Regions from separate parts of the Streptomyces sp. YGL11-2 genome, predicted to be linked through region 4. Evidence: riboswitches for the same ligand, from Rfam matches in the RefSeq annotation. Region 4 holds a riboswitch; each other region holds the start of a gene.
What was found. Region 4 has a riboswitch for cobalamin ahead of ACO1BR_RS00325 (cobalamin biosynthesis protein). Riboswitches for the same ligand answer to the same signal wherever they lie in the genome.
Positions count from the first base shown of each region.

Region 1: another riboswitch for cobalamin. It lies ahead of ACO1BR_RS04870 (ribonucleoside-diphosphate reductase subunit alpha); the one in region 4 lies ahead of ACO1BR_RS00325 (cobalamin biosynthesis protein).
Region 2: another riboswitch for cobalamin. It lies ahead of metE (5-methyltetrahydropteroyltriglutamate--homocysteine S-methyltransferase); the one in region 4 lies ahead of ACO1BR_RS00325 (cobalamin biosynthesis protein).
Region 3: another riboswitch for cobalamin. It lies ahead of ACO1BR_RS21120 (HoxN/HupN/NixA family nickel/cobalt transporter); the one in region 4 lies ahead of ACO1BR_RS00325 (cobalamin biosynthesis protein).

Region 1 is NZ_JBNHIN010000003.1:53,502-58,430, reverse strand. It holds gene mctP (monocarboxylate uptake permease MctP) at 1-964, shown strand, start outside; gene ACO1BR_RS04875 (GNAT family N-acetyltransferase) at 1,124-1,624, shown strand; cobalamin riboswitch at 1,728-1,878, shown strand; gene ACO1BR_RS04870 (ribonucleoside-diphosphate reductase subunit alpha) at 2,040-4,469, shown strand; gene ACO1BR_RS04865 (ribonucleotide-diphosphate reductase subunit beta) at 4,460-4,929, shown strand, end outside.
Region 2 is NZ_JBNHIN010000017.1:167,221-172,149, forward strand. It holds partial or broken gene ACO1BR_RS21135 (hypothetical protein) at 1-133, shown strand, start outside; partial or broken gene ACO1BR_RS21140 (3-hydroxybutyryl-CoA dehydrogenase) at 238-1,127, shown strand; cobalamin riboswitch at 1,296-1,515, shown strand; gene metE (5-methyltetrahydropteroyltriglutamate--homocysteine S-methyltransferase) at 1,707-4,025, shown strand; gene argG (argininosuccinate synthase) at 4,187-4,929, shown strand, end outside.
Region 3 is NZ_JBNHIN010000017.1:162,178-167,106, reverse strand. It holds partial or broken gene ACO1BR_RS21135 (hypothetical protein) at 1-149, opposite strand, end outside; partial or broken gene ACO1BR_RS21130 (short-chain fatty acyl-CoA regulator family protein) at 148-696, shown strand; gene ACO1BR_RS21125 (ArsR/SmtB family transcription factor) at 789-1,163, opposite strand; cobalamin riboswitch at 1,247-1,456, shown strand; gene ACO1BR_RS21120 (HoxN/HupN/NixA family nickel/cobalt transporter) at 1,488-2,615, shown strand; partial or broken gene ACO1BR_RS21115 (transposase) at 3,136-3,322, opposite strand; gene ACO1BR_RS21110 (protein kinase domain-containing protein) at 3,418-4,929, opposite strand, start outside.
Region 4 is NZ_JBNHIN010000001.1:59,153-64,081, reverse strand. It holds partial or broken gene ACO1BR_RS00330 (cobyric acid synthase) at 1-271, opposite strand, end outside; gene ACO1BR_RS00325 (cobalamin biosynthesis protein) at 297-1,250, opposite strand; cobalamin riboswitch at 1,396-1,540, opposite strand; gene ACO1BR_RS00320 (hypothetical protein) at 1,748-2,242, shown strand; gene ACO1BR_RS00315 (caspase family protein) at 2,248-4,917, shown strand; gene ACO1BR_RS00310 (extracellular solute-binding protein) at 4,914-4,929, shown strand, end outside.

The DNA.
Region 1 (4,929 bases), on a different contig from region 4:
CGCCATCTTCCACGCGGCGGGCAAGGCTCTGGCCCATACCGGACCGACCGGCAAGCCACGCGGTGAACTGACCAGCGGCCCCAACGCCCAGTGGGCGTACGCCACTCTAGCGCTCGGCTCGGCGCTGGCGCTGTTCATGTACCCGCACTCGATCACCGCGACGCTGTCCTCGCGCAGCCGCAACGTGATCCGCCGCAACACCACGATCCTGCCCCTGTACTCACTCATGCTGGGGCTGCTGGCGCTGCTCGGCTTCATGGCGGTCAAGGCCGGTACGGACATCAAGGGCAACCCGCAGCTGGCGATCCCGCAGCTCTTCGCGGACATGTTCCCCAGCTGGTTCGCCGGGGTCGCCTTCGCCGCGATCGGCATCGGCGCGCTGGTGCCCGCGGCGATCATGTCGATCGCCGCCGCCAACCTCTTCACCCGCAACGTCTACAAGGACTTCCTGCGGCCCGGCGCCACGCCCGAGCAGGAGCACAAGGTCGCCAAGCTGGTCTCCCTCCTGGTCAAGGTCGGCGCGCTGGTCTTCGTCCTCACGATGGACAAGACCGTGGCGATCAACTTCCAGCTGCTGGGCGGCATCTGGGTCCTGCAGACCATGCCGGCGCTGGTGGGCGGCCTCTTCACCCGGTGGTTCCACCGCTGGGCCCTGCTGGCCGGCTGGGCGGTCGGCATGCTCTACGGCACCCTCGCCGCGTACGGGGTGGCCAGCCCGACCCAGAAGCACTTCGGCGGCTCCAGCGCGGAGATCCCCGGCATCGGCCAGATCGGCTACATCGGCCTGACCGCCTTCGCCCTGAACGTGGTGGTGGCGGTCGTCCTGACGTTCGTCCTACGGGCCTTCAAGGCCCCCGAGGGCACCGACGAGACCTCCCCCGACGACTACACCGCCGACCTCGGCGACAAGGGCGTCACGGCCGACCTGCCGCCGGCGACGGCGGGGGCGGGGGCGGGGCACTGACGGTCTCAACCACGGCGGAGGGCCGTCGCGTTCCCGCGGGAATGCGACGGCCTTCCGCTACGCGGGGCACGCAGCCAGAGGGTCCCGTCCTTCAGCGGCCGGGGGCCGACGTCAATACCCCCTCCCCGCAACCTCGTTGCTCCCGCCACACTGATCCCCATGGACATCACGATCAGGCCCGTGCGACAGACGGAGTTCGCGACGGTCGGGGAACTGGTGGCGAAGGTGTATCTGGCCGATGGGCTGCTGACCTTCGGGGAGCACGATCCGTACGCCGCGAAACTGCGGGACGTGGCGCACCGCGCGGAGCAGGCCGAGGTGCTGGTGGCTGCCGGGGCGGGCGGGGCGGTGCTCGGGGCGGTGACCTTCGCCGCGTACGGGAGTCCGTACGCGGAGCTGGCAGGGCCCGGGGAGGGTGAGTTCCGGATGCTGGCGGTGGGGCGCGAGGGGCGCGGGCGCGGGGTCGGGGAGGCGCTGGTGCGGGCGTGTCTGGCGCGGGCGCGGGAGTTGGGACTGCGCGGGATGGTGCTGTCGAGCCAGCAGCATCTGCTCCCGGCTCACCGGCTGTACCGGCGGCTGGGATTCGCGCGAGTGGCGGAGCGGGACTGGGAGCCGATACCCGGAATCGCGCTCTGGGCGTTCGCCCGTGAGCTGCCCTGAGGGCCGTTCCCGGGGTGCGCAGCGCGGTCCGGCCGTTCGCACACCTATGGGGATGGTATGGGCAGCGACACAAGATGTGGGGGTGCGTGCGGGGAGCAGCACAAGATGTATGCTCGTCCTCGCTGTCGCCGCAGGGGAATCCGGTGCGAATCCGGAACTGTCCCGCAACGGTATGCGTGCGCACCACCGGTCGTTCCGTACGGCCCGGTCGTGCGTCCCTGAGTCCGAGGACCTGCCGACGGCACGCCCGCACCGCCATCGGTGCGGCGTCGACACGTCCGGGCCCCGAGGGTTGGGCCGATGGACGCCGTGCGGCCTGCCCGCGCGCCCCTGACCGTCACGGGGTGCCGCCTGCCCGCGTGCGCCCGTCGCGCCGCCGCTCTCCTGGCCCCCGCCGAGTGAGGGAGAGCATCACGTGACCATCGCGCCAACGGAACCCGCGTCAGCCGCCGGGGTCGTGCAACCCGCGGCGGCCACGCCTCCCCCCGGCTCGGACGGGCCGGGCACCGCGCTGCTGCGCGCCCTGACCGAGCTGACCGCGGATCTGCCCGAGACCGACCCGGGCAAGGTGGCCGCCGCCGCGCTGCGCGGGCGGCACCCGGGCTCCGACGAGGCCGAGTTGCGGTCGCTGGCGATCGACGCCGCGGCGGGTCTGATCGGCGACGAGCCGCAGTACTCCAAGCTCGCCGCGCGGCTGCTCACCCGCGCCATCGCCGAGGAGGCGGCCGGCCAGGGCGCGGTCTCCTTCTCCGCCTCCGTGGCGACCGGTCACCGGGAGGGGCTGATCGCGGACGGGACCGCGGAGTTCGTGCGCACGCACGCCGAGCGGCTGGACGCGCTGGTGCACGGTGCCCTGGCGGACGGTGCCGACGACCGTTTCGGGTACTTCGGGCTGCGGACGCTGCACTCGCGCTATCTGCTGCGCCACCCCACCACCCGGCAGGTCGTCGAGACCCCGCAGCACTTCCTGCTGCGGGTGGCCTGCGGCCTGGCCGAGGACGACTCGGCGCGGGCGCTCGCGGACGTCGCCGAGCTGTACCGGCTGACCAGCACGCTGTCCTACCTCCCCTCCTCCCCCACGCTGTTCAACTCCGGTACGCGGCACCCGCAGATGTCCTCGTGCTATCTGCTGGACTCGCCGCTGGACGAGCTGGACTCGATCTACGACCGCTACCACCAGGTGGCGCGGCTCTCCAAGCACGCGGGCGGCATCGGCCTCTCGTACTCCCGCATCCGCGCCCGCGGTTCACTGATCCGCGGCACCAACGGGCACTCCAACGGCATCGTGCCGTTCCTGCGCACCCTGGACGCCTCGGTGGCGGCGGTCAATCAGGGCGGCCGGCGCAAGGGCGCGGCCTGCGTCTACCTGGAGACCTGGCACGCCGACATCGAGGAGTTCCTGGAGCTGCGCGACAACACGGGCGAGGAGGCCCGGCGCACCCACAACCTCAACATCGCGCACTGGATCCCCGACGAGTTCATGCGCCGGGTCGAGGCGGACGCCGACTGGTCGCTGTTCTCGCCGGCCGACGTGCCGGAGCTGGTCGACCTGTGGGGCGCGGAGTTCGACGCCGCGTACCGGGCGGCGGAGACCGCGGGCAAGGCCCTCAAGCAGATCCCCGCCCGGGTGCTGTACTCCCGCATGATGCGGACGCTGGCGCAGACCGGCAACGGCTGGATGACGTTCAAGGACGCCGCCAACCGCACCGCCAACCAGACCGCCGAGCCGGGCAACGTCGTGCACTCCTCCAACCTCTGCACGGAGATCCTGGAGGTGACCGACGACGGGGAGACCGCGGTCTGCAACCTGGGGTCGGTCAACCTCGCGGCGCATCTCGGCGAGGACGGCCGGATGGACTGGCAGCGGCTGGACGCCACCGTCCGTACGGCCGTCACCTTCCTCGACCGGGTGGTGGACATCAACTTCTACCCGACCGGGCAGGCCGCCGCCTCCAACTCCCGCTGGCGCCCGGTCGGTCTGGGCCTGATGGGTCTGCAGGACGTCTTCTTCCGGCTGCGGCTGCCGTTCGACTCCGCCGAGGCGCGGGAGCTGTCGACCCGTATTTCCGAGCGGATCATGCTCGCCGCCTACGAGGCGTCCGCCGACCTCGCCGACCGGCACGGCCCGCACCCGGCCTGGTCCGCGACCCGTACGGCCCGCGGTGTGCTGCACCCGGACCACTACCCGAACGCCGAGCCCCGCTGGGCGGACCGCTGGGCCGCCCTGCGCACCCGCGTCGCCGCGACCGGGATGCGCAACTCCCTGCTGCTGGCGATCGCGCCGACCGCCACCATCGCCTCCATCGCCGGTGTGTACGAGTGCATCGAGCCGCAGGTCTCCAACCTCTTCAAGCGCGAGACGCTGTCGGGTGAGTTCCTCCAGGTCAACACGTATCTGGTCGAGGAGCTCAAGGCCCTGGGCCTGTGGGACGCGCGGACCCGGGACGCGCTGCGGGACGCCAACGGCTCCGTACAGGACGTGAGCCGGATCCCCGAGGACGTCCGGCACCGCTACCGCACCGCGTGGGAGATCCCGCAGCGCGCGCTGATCGACATGGCCGCGGACCGTACGCCCTATCTGGACCAGAGCCAGTCGCTGAACCTCTTCATGGCGTCGCCGACCATCGGCAAGCTCAGCTCGATGTACGCCTACGCCTGGAAGCGCGGCATCAAGACGACCTACTACCTGCGCTCGCGGCCGGCGACCCGGATCGCCCGCGCGGCGTCAGGCGCCAATGTCACGGTCGCCCGCGCCGCGACCGTCCCCGCGCAACTGCCGGTGACCGACCCCGAGGCGGTCGCCTGCTCCCTGGAAAACCCCGAGTCCTGCGAGGCATGCCAGTAATGTCCACCCCGACCACCTACAAGAACCTGCTCGACCCGGGCTTCGAACTGACCCTGCGCCCCATGCGGTACCCGGACTTCTACGACCGCTACCGGGACGCGATCAAGAACACCTGGACCGTCGAGGAGGTCGACCTCCACTCCGACGTCGCCGACCTCGCCAAGCTGTCCCCCGGCGAGCAGCACATGATCGGCCGGCTGGTCGCGTTCTTCGCCACCGGTGACTCGATCGTCGCCAACAACCTGGTGCTGACCCTCTACAAGCACATCAACTCCCCCGAGGCTCGGCTCTACTTGAGCCGTCAGCTCTTCGAGGAGGCGGTGCACGTCCAGTTCTACCTGACGCTGCTGGACACCTACCTCCCCGACCCGGACGACCGCGCCGCGGCCTTCGCGGCCGTGGAGAACATCCCGTCCATCCGGGAGAAGGCGCAGTTCTGCTTCCGGTGGATGGACCACGT
Region 2 (4,929 bases), on a different contig from region 4:
GGCCGCCCACGCGGCGGCGCTGGCCACGGTCCGGCTGGACAAGGAACGTGAGGCGGAGGACGGCTTCGACGGTTCCCGGGTCGCCCACCCCGGCCTCGTTCCCCTGTGCCGCGAGGTGTTCGACGGCGTCCTCGTGCTCGCGCTCTTCGAACGGAACGCGCTGGACCGCGAGTTGCCGCCCTTCTTCACACCGGACGCCTACGCCACCCACCTCGTGCGCGGTACGGAGCCCCGGTCATGAACAGGGACATCCGGCGCGTCGGGGTGGTCGGCGGCGGTCAGATGGGGGCGGGTATCGCCGAGGTGTGCGCGCGGGCCGGGCTGGACACCGTGGTCTGTGAGGCCGATGCCGCGGCCGCCCGCGCCGCGCGGGAGCGCGTGACCGCCTCCCTGGACCACGCCGTGCGACGGGGAAGCTGGAGCCGACCGCGGCGCAGGAAGCCCTCGCGCGCCTGGTCTTCACCGGCAGTCTGGAGGACCTCGCCGACCGGCGGTTCGTCATCGAGGCCGTCGTGGAGAACGCGGACGCCAAGACCGAGGTGTTCGCCGCGCTCGACAAGATCGTCGAGGATCCGGCGGCCGTCCTGGCGACCAACACGTCCTCCCTCCCCGTGATGCGCCTCGGCATGGCCACGCGCCGCGCCGACCGGGTCGTGGGGCTGCACTTCTTCAACCCGGTCCCGGTGCTGCCGCTGGTGGAGATCGTGACCTCCCTGCACACGGCCCCGGAGACGGTCGCCGTCGTGACGGACTTCGTATCCCGCGTCCTCGGCAAGACGGTCGTCCACTCCCGGGACCGGGCGGGCTTCGTCGTCAACGCGCTGCTCGTCCCGTACCTGCTGGCGGCGATCCGCATGGCGGAGTCGGGCTTCGCCACCGCGGCCGACGTCGACACCGCCATGGAGCTGGGCTGCGCCCACCCCATGGGTCCGCTCAGGCTCGCCGACCTGATCGGGCTGGACACCGTCGCCTCGATCGCCGAGTCCCTCTACGACGAGTTCAGGGAACCCCTCTACGCCCCTCCCCCGCTGCTCCAACGGATGGTGGAGGCGGGGCTGTTGGGCCGCAAGACCGGTCGGGGGTTCCACGTGTACGGCCGGGACCGAGCGACCCGGCAGCCGGACTGAGGGGTCCGGACACACCGCCGGCGGAGGGACCGGCGGCGGCTCACAAGGAGGGCGGGGGGCGGCCGTGCGGCGTCTCCCGCCCTCGGCCCGCTGCACGCACCTCGGCCGCGTGTCCCACCTCACCCTCCGCATGACGGATACGGCCCCCGACATCGCCGGACGGCCCGTAAGCTGATCACTGCAGCTGGTTCGCCCCGTCCGCCAGGCGGGATGCGTCGCAAGAGGGAACCCGGTGGGAATCCGGGACTGCCCCGCAGCGGTGAGCGGGAACGACCGCCGTCATACGCACTGGGTCCGGCGAAACGGGCCTGGGAAGCGACGGCCAGTAGGTGTCCTCGATGAGGGCGTGCCCGCGAGTCCGAAGACCTGCCACCTGCCCGTGTGCGAACCACTCGCGCACGGACATCCCGGTGACCTCGTGGGCGGGTTGAGGGCACCCCCGGACGTAGTCCGGGGGAGTACACACCAGGCGGATGCTCGCGCCGTGTCGCGCGAAGCCGTACCGCCCGGTCCGTGTCCCCTTCGCGCCTTCGTCTCCTCGCCGGGATCTCAGGGATGCATCTCGCGAAGGAGATTTCCATGACCACCCAGTCCGCGTCCGCGGAAGCACGGGCCACCGTGTACGGCTACCCGCGCCATGGCCCACGCCGGGAGCTGAAGAAGGCGATCGAGGGCTACTGGAAGGGCCATGTCACCGCCGACGCCCTCCGTGCCACCGCCGCCCAACTGCGCCGCGCCACCTGGCGGCAGCTGGCCGGGGCCGGCCTCGACGAGGTCCCGACGGGCGACTTCTCGTACTACGACCACGTGCTGGACACCACCGTCATGGTCGGCGCGATCCCCGAGCGCCACCGGGCCGCCGTCGCGGCCGACCCCCTCGACGGCTACTTCGCCATGGCGCGGGGCACACAGGACGTCGCGCCCCTGGAGATGACCAAGTGGTTCGACACCAACTACCACTATTTGGTACCCGAGTTGGGCCCTGACACGGTCTTCGCGGCCGACTCCACCCAGCAGGTCGCCGAGCTGACGGAAGCCCTGACGCTGGGGCTGCCGGCCCGGCCCGTCCTGGTCGGCCCCGTCACCTACCTGCTGCTGGCCAAGCCCGCGCCCGGCGTCGCCGCCGGCTTCGACCCGCTCACGCTCCTGGACCGCCTGCTGCCGGTGTACGCCGAGGTCCTCGCCGACCTGCGGGCCGCCGGCGCCACGTGGGTGCAACTGGACGAGCCCGCCCTCGTCCAGGACCGCACCCGGGCCGAACTCGGCGCCGCCTCCCGCGCCTACCGCGCGCTCGGCGCCCTCACCGACCGGCCCCAGCTGCTCATCGCCTCCTACTTCGACCGCCTGGGCGACGCCCTGCCCGTCCTGGCCGAAGCCCCGGTCGAGGGGCTCGCGCTGGACTTCACCCAAGCCGGCGCCGCCAACCTGGACGCCCTCGCGGCCGTCGGCGGACTGCCGGGCAAGCGACTGGTCGCCGGTGTCGTCGACGGCCGCAACATCTGGGTCAACGACCTGGAGAAGTCCCTCGCCACGCTCGGCACCCTCCTCGGGCTGGCCGAGCGCGTCGATGTGTCGGCCTCCTGCTCGCTGCTGCACGTCCCCCTCGACGCGGCGGCCGAGCGGGACATCGATCCGCAGATCCTGCGCTGGCTCGCCTTCGCCCGGCAGAAGACGGCCGAGGTCGTCACGCTCGCCAGGGGCCTGACCCACGGCGCCGGCGCCATCGTGGCCGAACTGGCAGCGGCCCGGGCCGACCTGGCATCCCGGGCCGGCTCCGCCGTCACCCACGACCCGGCCGTCCGCGCCCGCACCGGCGCGGTCACCGAAGCCGACGCCCGCCGCTCCCAGCCCTACACCGCACGGGCCGCCGCCCAGCGCGCCCACCTCGGTCTGCCGCTGCTGCCGACGACGACCATCGGCTCCTTCCCGCAGACCGGCGAACTGCGCACCGCGCGGGCCGACCTGCGCGCGGGCCGGATCGACACGGCCGGGTACGAGGAGCGGATCAGGGCCGAGATCCAGGAGGTGCTCGCCTTCCAGGAGAAGGCCGGTCTGGACGTGCTCGTCCACGGCGAGCCCGAACGCAGCGACATGGTCCAGTACTTCGCCGAGCGGCTCACCGGGTACCTGGCCACCCGGCACGGCTGGGTGCAGTCCTACGGCACGCGCTATGTCCGCCCGCCGATCCTGGCCGGCGACGTCTCCCGCCCCGAGCCGATGACCGTGCGCTGGACGACCTACGCCCAGTCCCTCACCGACCGCCCGGTCAAGGGCATGCTGACCGGTCCGGTGACCATGCTCGCCTGGTCCTTCGTCCGCGACGACCAGCCCCTCGGCGACACCGCCCGGCAGGTCGCCCTCGCGCTGCGCGACGAGGTCGCCGACCTGGAGGCGGCCGGCACGTCCGTCATCCAGGTCGACGAGCCGGCCCTGCGCGAGACGCTGCCGCTGCGCGCCACCGACCGCCCCGCGTACCTGTCCTGGGCAACGGAGGCGTTCCGGATCACCACCGGCGGCGTCCGGCCGGGCACCCAGATCCACACCCACATGTGCTACGCCGAGTTCGGCGACATCGTCCAGGCCATCGACGACCTCGACGCCGACGTCATCAGCCTCGAAGCCGCCCGCTCCCATATGCAGGTGGCCCGCGAACTGGCCGCCCACGGCTATCCGCGCGAGGCCGGGCCGGGCGTGTACGACATCCACTCACCGCGGGTACCGAGCACGCAGGAGGCGGCCGAACTGCTGCGCACCGGTCTGCGGGCCATCCCCGCCGACCGCCTGTGGGTCAACCCCGACTGCGGTCTGAAGACCCGCGGCTGGCCCGAGACCCGCGCCGCGCTGGAAAACCTGGTCGCCGCGGCCCGCACCGTCCGCGGCGAGCTGCCCGCGTCCTGACCGGCAGGCCCCCGAGGGGCCGGGGCGCCGACCGCCCCGGCCCCTACGCCGGCCCCTACTTCGCCCGCAACGGACCCGGCGGGGCGGACCCGACGGATACCACCCCGCTCGCGACACCGAACCCCATTGCATAGTCATGTGGAATCGTGCATACTCTTCCCATGTCAAAGGTCCTCACCTCCCTTCCCGCCGGCGAGCGCGTCGGCATCGCCTTCTCGGGCGGCCTCGACACCTCCGTCGCGGTCGCGTGGATGCGCGACAAGGGCGCCATCCCGTGCACCTACACCGCCGACATCGGCCAGTACGACGAGCCCGACATCGCCTCGGTGCCCGGCCGCGCGAAGACCTACGGCGCCGAGATCGCGCGCCTGGTCGACTGCCGTGCGGCGCTGGTCGAGGAGGGCCTGGCCGCGCTCACCTGCGGGGCGTTCCACATCCGCTCGGGCGGGCGTGCCTACTTCAACACCACGCCGCTCGGCCGCGCCGTCACGGGCACTCTCCTGGTCCGGGCGATGCTTGAGGACGACGTCCAGATCTGGGGCGACGGTTCGACCTTCAAGGGCAACGACATCGAGCGGTTCTACCGCTACGGCCTGCTCGCCAATCCGCAGCTGCGGATCTACAAGCCCTGGCTGGACGCGGACTTCGTGACCGAGCTCGGTGGCCGCAAGGAAATGTCGGAGTGGCTGCTCGCCCACGACCTGCCCTACCGCGACAGCACGGAGAAGGCGTACTCCACCGACGCCAACATCTGGGGCGCCACCCACGAGGCCAAGACCCTGGAGCACCTGGACAACGGTGTGGAGACCGTGGAGCCGATCATGGGCGTGCGGTTCTGGGACCCCGAGGTCGAGATCCTCACCGAGGACGTCACCATCGGCTTCGACCAGGGCCGTCCGGTGAC
Region 3 (4,929 bases), on a different contig from region 4:
CGACGGTCGGTCAGACCGGGCGCGGGCGGGGCGACGCGCCAGGACGGATCGGCACGCACGGCCGAGGTGACCGGCGGGAAGTCGAGCGGGGAGCCGCCGGCCAGGCGCATGGCCTGGCGACGGCGTTCGGTCAGCAGGTCCTGCCGGCGCCTCACCGACCGCTACGGCCTCGGCTACGAGACCGTCTGCCACCGCCTGAGCACTCTCCAGCGCCCCCGTCTGCGCGGCGTGCCGTTCTCCTTCGTCCGCGTCGACCGGGCCGGCAGCATGTCCAAACGGCAGTCCGCGACCGGTTTCCACTTCTCGCGGGCGGGTGGCACCTGCCCGCTCTGGAACGTCTACGAGGCGTTCACCGCCCCCGGCCGCATCCACGTCCAGATCGCCGAAATGCCCGACGGGCAGCGCTATTTGTGGACGGCCCGCGCGCTCACCCGGCAGCGTGGCGGCTGGGGCGAACCCGGCAAGACCTTCGCCATCGGGCTGGGCTGCGAGATCCGCCATGCCGCACGCCTCGTGTACTCCGACGGCCTTGACCTCCGCAACACCTCCGCCGCCACCCCCATCGGCATGGGCTGCCGCGTCTGCGAACGCCTCGACTGCCCCCAGCGCGCAGTGCCGCCCCTCGGGCGCGCCCTGCGGATCGATCAGAACGCCAGCACGTTCGTGCCGTACCCGGTGAACGATCCGACGGCCTGACGGAGGCCGAGGCGCGAAGGGATGACCGTTCCCCTCGTGTCCCGTTGACACGGCCTGATGCGGCGGCGGAATCGCGGGCGGAGCCGGCTTCGTCAGGCGGGTGGGGGCGCCGTGGCGGGCGTGGTCATCGCATCGAGGAGGCGTGCGATCTCGGGGTCGCACAGGCTGTACCGGACGATGCGGCCGTCCTTGGCGGCGTGGACCGCGCCCGATGCGCGGAGCAGCCGCAGTGCCTGGGAGACCGCGGTGTCCCGGATGCCGGTGGCGAGCGCCAGGTCGGAGACCGCGATGGGGCCGGCCCGGTGCACGGCGAGGAGCAGCGAGAGGCGGCCGGGGTCCGCGAGCAGAGCGAAGCGCTCGGCCCAGGTGCCTACCTGGCCGCGGTCGCCGATGCCTTCGATGGCATCGCACACGGTGTGGTGGTCAATGGCGCGTTGATGTGCGCGGTCCGATGGAACCAAGTGCATGCGCCCCATTCTTGCCGCACTTCACCCTGGTAACCAAGACACCTGCGTATCTGTGCAGGCTTGTAGCCACGGTGGCCGAACCTCTACGGTGGTCCCGCCGTGGTGCTCGGGAAGACCGGTGACAGCCCTGACAAGGGCTGGAGTCCGGAGCGGCCCTCGCCACTGTGATCGGGGAGTCGACGTACCTCCGCCGGAAGGCGGACGCCACTGGGGACCTTCGGGTTCCTGGGAAGGCCGGGTACGCCGGCGTTCGACCCGTCAGCCAGGAGACCGGCCACGGCACCGTACGTCCCCGTCCACGAGGTGCTGGAGAGGCTCCCTGAGATGACCCTGTCTGAAAACTCCGCCATGTCCACCGCAGACGCGGTGATTCCGGCCACACCGCTGATGCGCTGGGAACGCAGGGACTGGATACGCACCGGCGGACTCCTGGCGGCGATAGCCGCGCTGCACGTCGTCGCCTTCGCGATCCTGGTGATGCTGGTCGCACCGCACCACTACACCGTCGGCAAGCAGGTCTTCGGCCTCGGCCTGGGCGTCACGGCCTACACCCTCGGCATGCGGCACGCCTTCGACGCCGACCACATCGCGGCCATCGACAACACCACCCGCAAGCTGATGGCCGACGGCAAGCGTCCCCTCTCGGTGGGATTCTGGTTCGCCCTGGGGCACTCCTCCATCGTGCTTCTGCTCGCCGGAGGCATCGCCGCCGGAGCGCATGTCGTCACCACCTTGACCGACGACAACTCCAGTGCCCGACAGACCCTCGGCCTGGTCGGTACCAGCGTCTCCGGCGGCTTCCTCTATCTGATCGCCGCCCTCAACCTGCTCTCCCTGGCCGGCATCTACCGGGTCTTCAAGGCGATGCGGGCAGGCGAGTTCGACGAGCACGAACTGGAGAAGCACCTGGACTCCCGCGGCTTCATGAACCGCATCCTGGGCCGGCTCACCAAGTCCATCACCCGCCCCGGCCAGATGTTCCCGCTCGGCTTCCTCTTCGGAATCGGCTTCGACACCGCCACCGAGGTCACCTTGATGGTGATGGCGGGCTCAGGCGCCGCCGCCGGGCTGCCCTGGTACGCGATCCTGTGCCTGCCGCTGCTGTTCGCCGCGGGCATGAGCCTGTTCGACACCCTCGACGGCACCTTCATGAACTTCGCCTACCACTGGGCGTTCTCCAACCCGGTGCGCAAGGTCTACTACAACCTCACCATCACCGGCCTGTCCATCGCGGTCGCCTTCCTCATCGGCACCATCGAACTGGTCGGTGTCCTCCACGAGCAACTCGGCCTCAACGACGCCGTCACCAACTGGATCTCCGGCATCGACCTGAACAACGTGGGCTTCATCATCGTCGGCCTGTTCGTGGCGGTCTGGGCCTGCGCACTGGCCTACTGGCGGTTGGCCAAGGTCGAACACCGCTGGAAGCCCAAGGCCGCGGAACCGAACTGATGCATCGGCCGGTCGCTCGGCAGCCTCGGTCCGCCGACGGGCCGGGGCTCGTCGCCGAGCGTCACACCTCCCCGCCACGCTCCTCCCGGGTACGCGGGGGCCGGCGGGGCGCAGGTGATCTTCAGGCGTCGGGTGGTAACGACCGTCCAGAAGCGTCCATCAGATCCAGGCCAGGCGCTCAAAGCCAGGTCAGAACTTCGTGTCCGGGGGAGTCCACCCGGTTGTTGCGACCTGTGTGAGAGCGCGTGTGACGACGAAGTCCCCGCTGGAGTGCTCGACACCGTTGGCGAATCCGGGGGCGAGTGCGACGTCGGCCTTCGCGACCCGTTGTGGTCCTGAAGGCCGACGTTGTGTTGGGGGAGGATGTGATCAGTATGGACAGCGGGCGGTATCCGCTGTCACTCGCCCGGTGGATCTTGGTGGTGAACCCGCCGCGCGCGCGGCGCATCGCCTCGTCAGGCCGGTACCGGCCTGACGAGGCGATGCGCCGCGCGCGCGGCGCATCGCCTCGTCAGGCCGGTGCCGGCCTGGACAGCCCGAAGGATCCGCTCCCATGTGCCGTCCGCCGACCAACGCCGGTTGCGGTTGTGCACCGTCTGCCGTTTCCCGAACCGCGTGGGCAGGTCTCGCCACGGGGTGCCAGTCCGCCGGCGGAAGAGAATGCCGTTGATGACTGTGCGGTGACTCCGCCACCGCCCGCCCCGACCTGCTCGGATGCCGTACCGCCCCCGCCTCGTCGAGGGATTCGTCGCCCAAACCGGGCTCGACCTCCAACTGCCGTAGCCTCAGCCGTTGAAGATCTCTAGCAGCGGACCGGCTTGCCGCTCTGGCGGATGATGTTGTCGGCGGACATCCAGCCCGCATCCTTCGTCCCGGCGATGCGGGCGTAGATCCACTTGTGGCCATAGGAGTTCTCGACCGAGCAGTGGAACCACAGCTTCGTGCCGGACTTGGCCGAGGCCACGGAGGAGCAGTCCTTGTAGGGCCCCGTGAGGATTTTGTGGTCGCCGGACAGGTAGCCGTACGCTCCCGGCTTTGGGTCAAAGTGGTTCCAGCCGCTGCAGGTTGTCGGCGCCGAAGTGGGCTTGGCCGATGGAGAAGCGGATGTGCTCGGCTTAGCCCTCGGCTCGGTCGACGGAGACGCGGAGGGCAGGGAGTTCCCGCCGGCGACCGTTCCACCGCCGCTCGGTTGACTGTTGCCGGCCGGGGCGTTGCTTCCGGAGGCGGCCTGCGGCTCGTTACCGCTCGCCCCGCTGGTCAAGGCGTAGGTGACGCCGCCTCCCGCGACCACGACGAAGGCGGCCGCCGCCGCGATGAGGGTACGGCTTCGGCGCCGGCCGCTGTTGGCCGTGGTGGGGCCGGCGCCGGGAGCGTGACCGGCGGTCGGTACGCCGGGCTGTGGAAGCGTGGGCGGCAGGCCGGAGGGTGGGGAGCCAGTGGGCGGAGCCTGAGGGGAGGGGGGCTGGAACGTCGGTGCGGCGCTGAAGCCGGGCGGCGGTGTCGGGGCGGCGGCCTGGAGTGGTGTGGGGGCGGTGGTCCGGGGTGGGGCCGATGTCGCGGACTCCGTCGAAGTACGGGCGGGGGTGGGGGCCGCGAGGGGCACGGAGGTTGGCCGCGTGAGGTTCATCGTCCTGCCTGCGGCCGCTCGCTCCAGCATCTCGCGTGCCTGCTTGGCTGTGGGCCGGTCCTCCGGCGCCTTCGCCATCAAGGCCCGTAGCACCGGCGTCAGCGGCCCCGCGCGCCGGGGTTCCGGCAGGGGCTCGGTGATGATCGCCGACAGGGTGGACCACACGGACGGGCGGCGGAACGGTGCCGTGCCTTCCACAGCCGCGTACAGCGTCATGCCGAGCGACCAGATGTCCGACGCGGGGCTGGGCGCCGTGCCCTGCGCGCGCTCCGGCGGCAGATAGTCGAGGGAGCCGACGAGCTGACCGCTCTGGGTCAGCTTGGCCATCGCCTCGTCGTCGGGGGTTTCCATGGTGGCGATGCCGAAATCGGTGAGCACGACCCGTCCGCCGTGCTCCAGCAGCACGTTGCCCGGCTTGACGTCCCGGTGCAGTACGCCCACCCGGTGCGCGGCGTCAAGCGCGTCCGTCAGCTTGGCGCCGATCGCCGCCGCCTCGTGCGGCTCCAGCGGGCCACGCTCCGTCAGTACCTCGTCGAGCGATGGCCCGTCGACGAGTTCCATGACGATGACCGGCAGGCCCTGCTCCTCGGTGACGTCGTGCACGGTGACCACGCCGGTGTGCCGGATACGGGCGGCGGCCTGCGCCTCCCGCTGCATCCGGGCCCGCAGATCGCGCAGTTCGGGTGT
Region 4 (4,929 bases):
GGTCGCCGCCCGGCTTGAGCAGCACTGGGTTCATCAGCGCCGTCGGCTCCACCCGTGCCGCCGCCGCCTGCATCGCCTGCGCCCGGCCGATCTCCGCGCCCTCGCGGGTCACGAACGAGTTCAGCGACATGTTCTGCGCCTTGAAGGGCGCCACCTTGACGCCCCGGCGCGCCAGCCAGCGGCAGATGCCCGCCGTGACCACGCTCTTGCCCGCGTCCGACGTCGTACCGGCTACCAGCAGCCCGCCACCGACGCCCCCACCGGGCCCCATGCTCCGCCCGCTCAACGGGTCCTCCTCATGTCCGCACGCCCCGGCGGTACGTCGCCGCGAGCCGCCCCGCGACCGTCACGCCCAGCGCCAGCAGGCCCACCCGCCGCGACAGCCGCACCGCCCGCTCGATGTCGGGCACCGCGGCCGGCCGCCCCCCGCCGTTGAGCACCGGGCGGTGCTCCACCCGCCCGCCGTACGCCAGCGTGCCGCCCAGCCGGACGCCCAGCGCGCCCGCGAACGACGCCTCCACGGGGCCCGCGTTGGGGCTCGGGTGCGCCCCGCCGTCGGCCCGCCAGGCCCGCAGCGCACCGCGCCGGTCGGGGCCCGCGAGCACCGTCAGCGCGGCGGTCAGCCGGGAGCCCGGCCAGCCGGCCACGTCGTCCAGCCGGGCCGCGGCCCAGCCGAAGCGCCGGTAGCGCGGGGACGTGTGACCCACCATCGCGTCCAGCGTGTTCACCGCCCGGAACGCCACCAGACCGGGCACCCCGCCCAGCGCGCCCCAGACCAGGGCGCCCACCACCGCGTCCGAGGTGTTCTCGGCGACCGACTCCACCACCGCGCGGGCCATCTGCGGCCCGTCCAGCGCCTGCGGGTCGCGCCCGCACAGATGCGGCAGCCGCTCCCGCGCCACGTCCAGGTCGCCGGCCGCCAGCGCCCCGCCCACGGCCCGCGCCTCCCGCCCCAGCGACGTGCCGCCCAGGACGGCCCAGACCGCCGCCGCGGTCAGCGCCACCCGGGCGCCGCGGCGGTCCCGTACGGCGCGCTCCAGCAGTGCCGCGCCGACGGCCGCACCGCCCGCGCACAGCACGGTGTGCGCCGCCCCGTACCCGCGGTGGTCGCGCCACAGCCGGCGCTCGACGGCGCCCGCGGCCCGGCCGAACGCGGCCACCGGATGGCCCCGCCGGGGATCCGCCGCGATCAGGTCGCCGAGAAAGCCGAGGGCCGCGCCGCACGCGTACCCCGCGTGTTCGCCGCGCATCGGATCAGACCGCCGTCACGCCTCGAAGGGGCCCCGCGCAGGCGGGGAGCGAACGTCTCGTACGGCGGCATCGCGAACGGCAGCCCGGCATGGCGGTATGTCCTCACTCAGGGTCCGCGCCCTGGCTCGACGTGACGGCGACAAGAGTCTCCTGGCTCCCCGGATCGGCGCCTCCCCCGGCCTTCCAGCCCGCGAGCGGCACCCGTGGGTGACCCGAGCCGTGACCTTCTGTGGAGGAGCGCTCCCCGGTGACAGTGGCGGGACCGCGCCGGATTCTCACCGGACTTCCTCAGCTGTCGCCGATTGGCCCGGGCAGTCCACCACGCCCCGCGAAGGCCCGTCAACTCACCTTTGACCAGCGACGCGGCCCCGCCGCGGGCCCTGTGTCACAGACCACAGGGTGGTGCCGGTGTCACGCACGGTTGCCCACGGGGCTGATCCCGCGTCACTATCTGAGGCACGGCGGGCGATGGGGCCTGCCGGAAGGGGGCCGGGGGATGCCGGAGAGCGCCGCACGGGACGAGGTCCGGGAAGCGACCGGAGACGAGATCCGCATCAGGATCACGGGCACCAACAATCCGCACCAGGACATCGAGGACCTGAAAGCGTGGCTGGAGCGCGAGCCCTGGCTGGCGCGGCGGCGGCACGACTGGGACCGGCGGCCCCGCCCCGCGGACGAACGCGCCGCGCAGGCCCCCGGTGACGCACCCGACCTCCACGACATGGCGATCGGCGTCGACGACCTGGTCCTGGTGGTGGTCGGCGCGGTGGTCACCGAGGTCACCAAGTCGCTGGGCATCGCGTTACGGGAGTGGCTGCGGCGGCGCAAGGAGGCGCGCGAGGAGGGCGAGCAGCCCCGGGTGTCCGTCGGCACCGGCGCCGCCCTCCGCCAGATCGACGGCGCGGACCCCGAACGGCCCGTCGGGCCGGGCCCGGCACGGTCCGACCCCCACAGCGCGGCGGACGGGGGCGGCAGCACCGGCGAGGACTGACCCGGATGTCCGAGTACGACGCGCGGGGCAAGACCAACCGGGCGCTGCTGATCTGCGTCCACGACTACGAGACGCACCCCGCCCTGCCCGCCGTGGAGGCCAACGCCGCCGAGCTCAGGCGCGCGTTGACCGGCCCCGGCACCGACCTGTTCACCGCGGACGAGGTCGTCGTCTGCCGGCCCCGGGAGCCCGAGGAGCTGAGCCGGGCGCTGAAGGCCGTCGCCGACGAGGCGCGCGGCCTGCTGCTGGTGCACTTCTCCGGCCACGGCTGGGTCGGCAGCGACGGCGGCGACCTCCGGCTCCTGGTCGGCGCCTCGGACCACCGGCACCGCCACACCACGGTCTCCTGGCAGGACGCAGTCCTGTCCTGCCTCGACAGCGCGCGGGCCGACCGCATCGTGGTCATCCTGGAATGCTGCTACTCCGGCAACGCCGACGGCGCCTTCCACGCCCTGCGCAAGCCCATGTCGCTGCTGATGGCCGCGCAGCCCAACCGCCGGATCTTCAGCGGCGACGAACCCGCCGGCGGCACCCCCTTCACCCGCGCCGTGGTGCGGATCCTCGAAGAGGGCATCCCCGGCCGGCGGTTCGTCACCTTCGAGGACCTGGCCGGGGCGCTGCGCGACCGGCTCGCCGACGAGCGGACCCCGATGGGCGAGGTCTGGGAGCCGCGCGCCGCCAAGCAGAACACCCTCGACGACGTCATCCTCTCCTTCGCCACCCCCGAGGACCGGCCGCCGACCCCGCCGCGAATCCGCCGGCGCCGCTGGCTCAACCAGCACGTCGTCCGGCCCGTGCGCCGCCGCCTCCGGCTCCTCGTCGCGCTGTGCACCGCCCTCGTGCTGGCTGCCGCCGGGCTGGTCGCCTACCGGGTGCTGAGCCCGCTCCCGGACTGCCCGCCCGCCCTGGAGCTGCGGCTGCTCACCGCGCCCGAGGACGAACCGGCGCTCCGCCAGGCCGCGTTCGCCTACGAGATGTCCGACGCCAACACCCGCCCGCTGGCCGGCGAGGGCGACCTGCCCGACGGCTGCCGCCGGGCCCAGATCACCGTCTACTCCGCCGCCAAGGACCAGATCGACCAGGGCTTCGCCGCCGCCGACCGCTGGCAGGGCGAGGCCCGCGGCGGCACCGGCCAGGGGAACGACGCGGCCAAGGGAGCCGACCCCCTCTACCGGCCCGGACCCCAGCCCGACCTCTGGATCCCCGAATCCACCGCCGACTACGAAGAGGCCCGCCGCGGCATGCCGCCCCAGGGCTCCCCGGCCACCCTCCACGACACCGGCCCGGTCGCCTACAGCCCCCTGGTCGTCGGCATCCCCGCCGGCAGACGCCCGGCCGACGTCGAACAGGTCGCCCCCTGGCAGGACTTGCTCACCGGCACCGACAGCCGGCACGGCGACCTCAGGCTGCTGCGCCCCAGCCCCGTGCTCTCCGGCACCGGCCTGCTGCACACCCTCGGCCTCTACCTCGCCGGCGACGGCTCGCGCATCGACCCGTCCAGCGCCCCCGACCCCGCCCTCGCCCGGGACGCCGAGAGCCGGCTGACCGCGCCGGGCAGCCAGTACGCCGGCAGCACCGAACTGCTCTGCTCGCTGCGCCCGGACGCCGGCCCCGACCGGCCCGGCGGCGGCCGGGGCGCCGGCTCGGCGCCACTGGTCTCCGAGAAGTCCCTCGCCGACTACAACCTCGGCCACGCCACCGGCAGTTGCCCGGCCCTCGCCCGGCCGCCGGCCCCCGGCGACCGGTACGCCGCGTACTACCCCAAGAACGTCCCGGCCCTCGACCACCCGCTGATCCGGGTCGACTGGAGCGGCGCCGCCGACGCCCCCACCCGGCAGGCCGCCGTCGCCCGCTTCGCCGACTGGCTGCGTGCTCCGGACGGCGGCCGGCCCGTCCTCTCCCGCCAGGGCTACCGCGGGGTCCCCGGGAAGGACGGCACGACGCCCCGCCCCGCTCCCGGCTCCCCGCTCCTCGACACCGCCGCCGACATCGACCTCGCCGCCCCCGTCACCCCCTATACGGCCGGACCCGACCAGGTCGGCCGGGTACTGGCCGGCTACGACCGGGCGCAGCGCGCCAGCCGCCTGCTGATCCTCATGGACACCTCCACCTCGATGGCCGACGGCGGCAAGCTCCCGGTCGCCACCGCGGCGGCCGGCCGGGTCCTGGAGATGGTCGGCGCCCGCCACACCTACGGCCTGTGGACCTTCCCGGACCGCACACACCCCGGCAGCCCCTACGCCGTACGCCGGATCGTCCCGCTCGGCAGCGCCGACCCGGCCCCCGGCAAGGCCGCCCTCGACCGGATCGCCAAGGGCGAACTGGTCGACCACGGCGCCCCGATGGAGGAGGCGCTGACCACCGCGGTGGCGGAGCTGAAGAAGGCGGACGGCGGCAACAGCGGCAACAGTGCCATCGTGTTGCTCCTCGACGAGGACGACGGGGTGGCGGGGCGCGCCCCCGGCGTGGAGCAGAAGCTGACCGAACTCCTCAAGAACGGGCCCCCGGTGCCGGTCCTGACGGTGGCGATGGGCCGCTCCGGCTGCGACACCTTCGCCCTGCAGGGGCTGGCCCGCGCCTCCAACGGCCAGTGTGTGACCGGCGGTCCGGACGCACCGGATCTGCTGGCCGGACTGGTCGCCTCGATCGGCTCCGCGGGCACGGGGGACCGGTGACGGCCCGTGCGG